2 regions of the Streptomyces sp. NPDC032721 genome follow, and region 2 is predicted to be linked to the other one. Evidence: riboswitches for the same ligand, from Rfam matches in the RefSeq annotation. Region 2 holds a riboswitch; the other holds the start of a gene.
The links. Region 2 has a riboswitch for S-adenosylmethionine ahead of thrC (threonine synthase). Riboswitches for the same ligand answer to the same signal wherever they lie in the genome.
Positions count from the first base shown of each region.

Region 1 (3,398 bases), on a different contig from region 2:
GTGCCCGCGCCGAAGCTCACCCGGATGGCGTTGAGGGAGCGCTCGCCCGGCTCGGCCTCGGGGGCGCCGCACTCGCCCGGGTCCTGCGGGTCGCTGCCGAGCAGGGTGCGCACCAGCGGGTGGGCGCAGAAGAGCCCGTCGCGGACGCCGATCCCGTACTCGGCGGAGAGCGCGGCCGCGAAGTGCGAGCTGTTCCAGCCGTCGACCACGAAGGAGATGACACCGACGCGCGGGGCGTCGTCGCCGAAGAGCGACAGGACCTTCACCGCCGGAACCTCGGCCAGCCCCTCGCGCACCTTCCGCACCAGCGACTGCTCCCGCTCGACCAGCGAGTCGAAGCCGGCCTCGGTGAGCGCCTTGCAGGCGGAGGCGATGGAGTAGACGCCGATGACGTTGGGCGAACCGGCCTCGTGGCGGGCTGCGGTGGTGTGCCACTCCACGTCCACGCCGCCGTCGGTGCGCCGCGCGACCTTCTTCGAGGCGCCGCCACCGGCCAGGTACGGCTCGGCGTCCTGGAGCCAGTCGGCCCGCCCGGCGAGCACGCCCGAGCCGAACGGCGCGTACAGCTTGTGCCCGGAGAAGGCGACCCAGTCGACGTCCAACTCCTTTACGGAGACGGGGTGGTGGGGCGCGAGCTGCGCCGCGTCCAGCACGATCCGGGCACCGTGGGCGTGCGCGGCGGCGGCCAGCTCGCGCACCGGCCAGATCTCACCGGTGACGTTGGAGGCACCCGTCACACACACCAGCGCGGGCCCGTACGGGTCCCGGTCGGCGAGCGCCCGCTCCAGCGTCTCGACGGCCTGGGCGGGGGTGCGCGGCGCGTTCAGGTAGGTGACCCTGGCGTCCTGCCAGGGCAGCAGCGACGCGTGGTGCTCGGTCTCGAAGACGAACACCTGGCAGTCGGCGGACAGCACGGCGGAGAGCAGGTTCAGCGAGTCGGTCGTCGACCGGGTGAAGACCACCTGGTCCTCGTCCCGGCAGTCGAGGAACTCGTGGACGGTCCTGCGGCTGTTCTCGAACAGGTCCGTGGACAGCTGCGACAGGTACCCGGCGCCCCGGTGCACGCTGCCGTAGTACGGGGCGTACGCCGCCACGTCGTCCCACACCCGCTGGAGCGCCGGGGCGCTCGCCGCGTAGTCGAGGGCCGCGTACGTGACCTCGCCGCCGGTCACCAGCGGCACGGCCACGTCCCGGCCGAGGACGGGCAGCGGCGCCGCGCAGCAGGGGTCGGCGGACTCGGCGGAGGAGGAGTCGGAAGCGACGGAGGAGGTGGCGGCGACGGGCGATGCGGACATGGCGAAACTCCTGGCAGGACAAGGCGGAATGGCTTCAGTGATGCCCGCACCTCAACTGACGAGGGCTCAATTGCCCTGTCGGGTACGGGAGTTGCCTCGACACACAGCCGTGGTCCGGCGGCGCGGAGGTGAAGGTGGAACGGGGCCGACCGGCCCTATCGCATTCGCTTGCTCACGAGACTGCTCCCTTGAGGACCAGGACCCCAGGGGCGCGCCACTCCGAAAGGAGTGCGCAGGGGTCCGCGCTTGCCGTAGACCTCGCTGCCTACGACCTGGTCTTCACCCGGGGCACCCCGCCACGGACGGAGGGTTGCCGGACAGCGGGCCGGGGCCGTAGTCGCTGTCACTCATGACCTGTCCAGCATCCTGCCACACGATCAACGAATGGCAAGAGCGCAGTCCGCGTATCGAGACATCCGGACTGCGCTCTGCGTCACACATCGAGAAACATCGGGCGGGATTCAGGCGTTGCTGGCCGCCACCCACCGCTCCAGCGCCCGCTGCGCGTTCCCGGAGTCGAGGGACTCGCGGGCCTGCTCGATCCCGCCGGCGATCTGCTCGTTCAGCGATCCCGCCCCGGGGTTGAGAGCTACCAGGGCGGCCGCCGTGTTCAGCAGTACGGCGTCCCGCACCGGCCCCTTCTCCCCCGCCAGCAGCCTGCGGGCGACCTCCGCGTTGTACGAGGCGTCCGCGCCGCGCAGCGCCTCCACGGGCACGATCTCCAGGCCGACGTCCCGGGGGTCGAAGGCCTCCTCGCGCACGGCACCGTCCCGTACGACCCACACCCGCGAGGTCGCGGTGGTGGTCAGTTCGTCGAGACCGTCGTCCCCGCGGAAGACGAGCGCGGAGTTGCCCCGCGCGGCCAGCACGCCGGCCACGATCGGCGCCATCCGCACGTCGGCGACCCCGACCGCCTGGGCGCGCACCTGCGCCGGGTTGGTGAGCGGGCCGAGGATGTTGAAGGTGGTCTGCGCGCCGAGCTCCTTGCGGGCCTTGGCGGCGTACCTGAGCGCCGGGTGGAACTTCACCGCGAAGCAGAAGGTGATGCCCGCCTCTTCGGCGACCTGGGCCACCCGCGCGGGCGTCAGGTCCAGATTGACGCCCAGCTTCTCCAGCACGTCCGAGGAGCCGCTGGCGGAGGACGCGGCCCGGTTGCCGTGCTTGACGACCTTGGCGCCCGTACCGGCGATGACGATCGCGGACATGGTGGAGATGTTCACCGTCTTGGCGAGGTCGCCGCCGGTGCCGACGATGTCGACGCTCGGGCCGGGTACCTCGATGGTGCGGGCGTGCGTGTACATCGCCCGTACCAGACCGGTCACTTCGTCGACCGTCTCGCCCTTGGCGCGCAGTGCGACCGCGAAACCGGCGATCTGGGCGTCGGTCGCCTCGCCGCTCATGATGCGGTCCATGGCCCAGGCGGTGTCGTCCGAGCCGAGGTGCTCGCCGCGCAGCAGGGCGTTGAGGATGCCCGGCCAGCTACGGGCCGCCACGCTGTCGCCGCCAACCGGGGTCACAACGTTCATGGTCCGCTCCAGGGTCCACGTGCCGCTAAGGGCAGCCGATAAGGGATGCCCCCCACCCTATCCAGCCCCGGTGACAGCGATGAGCCCCGTCCGGTGTACGGACGGGGCTCATGCTGTGGCGAACAGTGCGGCCGGTTCAGCTCACCGGACCGGCCTCAAGGTGATCAGTGGTGGCCGTGGCCGCTGGTGATCTCCTTGTACTCCTCGGCGGTGGGCTTGGCGATCTGGTTGCCCTCGCCGTACATGCCCTTGCTGAGCTTGGCGCGCAGCTTCTGGGCGGCGCCCACCTTGCGCTCGACGCCGTTCTCGTCCACCTCGGGACCGATCTCGGCCGGCGCGTACTGCTCGTGCGCCGTGAGCGTGTGCAGCTGGCTCTGGTTCAGCGGCTCGTGCACCTCGATGAACTCACCGTGCGGCAGCCGCTTGATGATGCCGGACTCGCGTCCGTGCAGCACCTTCTCGGCGTCCCTGCGCTGGAGACCCAGGCAGATCCGCTTGGTGACGATGAACGCCAGGACCGGGCCGACGAAGAAGCCGATGCGCACGAACCAGCTGATCGAGTTGAGCGACAGATGGA
Region 1 covers NZ_JBVIMX010000006.1:234,572-237,969, reverse strand. Annotated here, with positions in the region: gene ACZ5PB_RS15210 (aminotransferase class V-fold PLP-dependent enzyme) at 1-1,295, opposite strand, end outside; SAM riboswitch class IV at 1,533-1,650, opposite strand; gene trpD (anthranilate phosphoribosyltransferase) at 1,757-2,821, opposite strand; gene qcrB (cytochrome bc1 complex cytochrome b subunit) at 2,986-3,398, opposite strand, start outside.
Region 1: it holds a riboswitch for S-adenosylmethionine, as region 2 does, so the genes downstream of both, ACZ5PB_RS15210 (aminotransferase class V-fold PLP-dependent enzyme) here and thrC (threonine synthase) in region 2, are expected to answer to the same signal.

Region 2 (3,398 bases):
GTTGTAGGTCTCGTACGATGCCCACTGGCGGCGGAAATCCGCGTCGAAGGCGGGCTCCAGCGGGGTCTGGTAGAGCAGGTGGTGGACGAACCAGAGGACCGAGTTCGCGATGCCGTTGTACGCGGCGGAGTGCGTGGCCGGGTCGATGTCGAGCATCCGCACCCCGGGCTCCCCGACCCCGCGCCGGACCGCCTCCCGGTCGCCGTCGCCCAGGGCCGCGCACACCCACAGGGCGTCCTGGCCCTCGGCGCCGACCGCGCTGAGTCCGGAGACGAGTCCGCCCCCGCCCCTCTTCGCGTCGAGGGAACCGGTCTCGTCGTCGAGCGTGTACGAGACCGGTCCTCGGTTGGACGCGACGAGGATCCGGGGGGCGGGGATGCTGGTCGGGGGAGGCGGGGAATCCGGGGCAGTCATGTGGCGAAACCTAGCCCGTCCCGGTTTCCCTCAAACGTGGCCGAGGGCCCGCTCCGCCGGGATCGCCCTACGCCGCGTGGCGGGCCGCGTACTCCCGGATCTCGCGCATCGGCGGCCGCTCCTCCGTGTCCACAGGGTGTGTACGGGGCACGAAGGTGCCGTCCTGCCGCTCGAACTGGGTGAGTGACGGGCGGATCAAGTGGCCTCGGGAGAGCCGGAGTTGGGCCGTACGGTAGATGGAGGCGGCCATCCGGCCCAGGGCCTGGCCGTCCTGGTGGCGGTGTTTGCGGACGCCCACGTCGACCTGGGCGAGGGCATTGAGGCCGACGGTGTGCAGCGAGTCGATGAGCAGGCCGAGCTCGACCCCGTACCCGACGGGGAAGGGCAGCCGCTCCAGGAGGCTGCGGCGGGCCGCGTACTCGCCGCCCAACGGCTGTACGAATCCGGCCAGTTGGGGCCAGTGGAGGTTGAGCAGGGGGCGCGCCATCAGCTCGGTGACCCGGCCGCCCTGGCCCGCCGCCGCGCCCAGCGGACGGTCGTAGGTGGCCTTCACGAACTGGACGTCCGGCTCGGTCAGCAGCGGGCCGACGATCCCGGACACGAACGAGGAGTCGAAGTCCACCAGGTCCGCGTCCACGAAGCACACCACGTCACCCCGTGTGACCAGCAGTGACCGCCACAGCACCTCGCCCTTGCCGGGTACCGCGGGGAGGCGCGGGAGGACGTCGTCCCGGTGGACCACCCGGGCGCCCGCCCCGGCCGCCGCCCGCGCCGTGCCGTCGGTCGAGCCGGAGTCGATCACCACCAGTTCGTCCACCAGGGGGACGCCCCCGCCCCCGGCCTCCGGGCCCATCAGGTCCCGTCGGATATCGGCCACGATCCGGCCGACCGTCGCCTCCTCGTTCAGGGCGGGCAGGACGACGCTGACACTCTGGGCGCGGGCCGCCTTCGCGGCGAGCAGCCGGTCCAGCGGGCGGTCGGCGGCGGTCCAGGACCGCGTGCCCAGCCAGCGCTCCACCTCTTCCAGCACGCCCGTCACTCCCGACTCTGTGATCCATCTCGCGGTCCGGACGGCTGTCTCAAGCGCCCGGGGGTTCGGTTACAGTCTTGAACAACGCGGACGACCGTCGCATGTCGGGGTCGGTGCCGCGCACAAATACCCGGGCCGCTCACGCGGGCGCCCGGAGTCATAGCGCTCATCCAGAGGGACAGAGGGAAACGGCCCGTTGAAGTCCCGGCAACCCCCCGACCGACCGCGAGGTCAGGTCCGGAAGGTGCCAATTCCGTCTCGTGGCGAAAGCCGTCACGGGGAAGATGAGGAAGGACCTCGCCATCATGGCTGTGCAGACCACCGCAACCACCACCTCCGTGGACCTCGGCCCCGCCGCCGCGCTGTCCTGCCGCGAGTGCGGCGAGCGTTTCGCGCTCGGCCCGATCTTCGCCTGCGAGCTGTGTTTCGGCCCGCTGGAAGTCGCGTACGACCTGCCCCTGGGCGACCCCGAAGCGCTGCGCAAGCAGATCGAAGCGGGCCCGCAGAACATCTGGCGCTACGCGCCGCTGCTGCCCGTCCCCGCCGACGTCGCCGACAAGCCCAACATCGCCCCCGGCTGGACCAAGCTGGTCAAGGCCGACAACCTCGCGCGTGAACTCGGCGTCGAGCCGGGCAAGTTGTTCGTCAAGGACGACTCCGGCAACCCGACGCACTCCTTCAAGGACCGCGTCGTCGCGCAGGCCCTGGAGGCCGCCCGCGCCTTCGGGTTCACCACGCTCTCCTGCTCCTCGACCGGCAACCTCGCGGGCGCCGTCGGCGCCGCGGCGGCCCGGGCCGGCTTCCGCTCCTGCGTGTTCATCCCGCACGACCTGGAGCAGGGCAAGGTCGTCTCTGCCGCCGTCTACGGTGGCGAGCTCGTCGCCATCGAGGGCAACTACGACGACGTGAACCGCTTCTGCTCCGAGCTCATCGGCGACCCGCTGGGCGAGGGCTGGGGCTTCGTCAACGTGAACCTGCGGCCGTACTACGGCGAGGGATCCAAGACGCTGGCGTACGAGATCTGCGAGCAGCTCGGCTGGCAGCTGCCCGACCAGCTCGTCATCCCGATCGCCTCGGGCTCCCAGCTCACGAAGATCGACAAGGGCCTCCAGGAGCTGATCAAGCTCGGCCTGGTCGAGGACAAGCCCTACAAGATCTTCGGCGCCCAGGCGGAAGGCTGCTCGCCGGTGTCCGTGGCCTTCAAGGCCGGCACGGACGTGGTGCGCCCGCAGAAGCCGAACACCATCGCCAAGTCGCTGGCCATCGGCAACCCGGCGGACGGCCCGTACGTCCTGGACATCGCCCGCCGGACCGGTGGCGCGGTGGAGGACGTGAACGACGAGCAGGTCGTCGAGGCGGTCAAGCTGCTCGCGCGCACCGAGGGCATCTTCGCGGAGACCGCGGGCGGTGTGACGGTGGGCGTCACGAAGAAGCTGATCGAGAACGGCCTCATCGACCCGGCCCTGACCACCGTGGTGCTCAACACCGGCGACGGCCTGAAGACCCTCGACGCGGTGGCCCCGACCACGGGTCCGACCGCGACCATCCGGCCGAACCTGGACGCGTTCCGCGACGCCGGCCTGGCACGCTGAATCACCCCCGTAACGGAAGGCAGAAACACCATGAGCGTCAAGGTCCGCATCCCCACCATCCTCCGTACGTACACGGGCGGTGAGTCCGAGGTCGCCGCCGAGGGCGCGACCCTCGCGGAGGTCATCGCCGACCTGGAGAAGAACCACACCGGCATCGCCGCCCGCGTCCTGGACGACCAGGGCAAGCTGCGCCGCTTCGTGAACGTCTACGTGAACGACGACGACGTGCGCTTCGAGAGCGGCCTGGAGACGGCCACTCCGGACGGCGCCGGCATCTCGATCATCCCGGCCGTCGCCGGCGGCTGAGAACCGCTTCCGCGGAAGCGCACAGGGGGCGGGAGACCGTCCCCAACGCGCCCCTC
Region 2 covers NZ_JBVIMX010000024.1:125,176-128,573, forward strand. Annotated here, with positions in the region: gene ACZ5PB_RS37025 (alpha,alpha-trehalose-phosphate synthase (UDP-forming)) at 1-414, opposite strand, end outside; gene ACZ5PB_RS37030 (glucosyl-3-phosphoglycerate synthase) at 482-1,444, opposite strand; SAM riboswitch class I at 1,608-1,735, shown strand; gene thrC (threonine synthase) at 1,750-3,036, shown strand; gene ACZ5PB_RS37040 (MoaD/ThiS family protein) at 3,067-3,342, shown strand.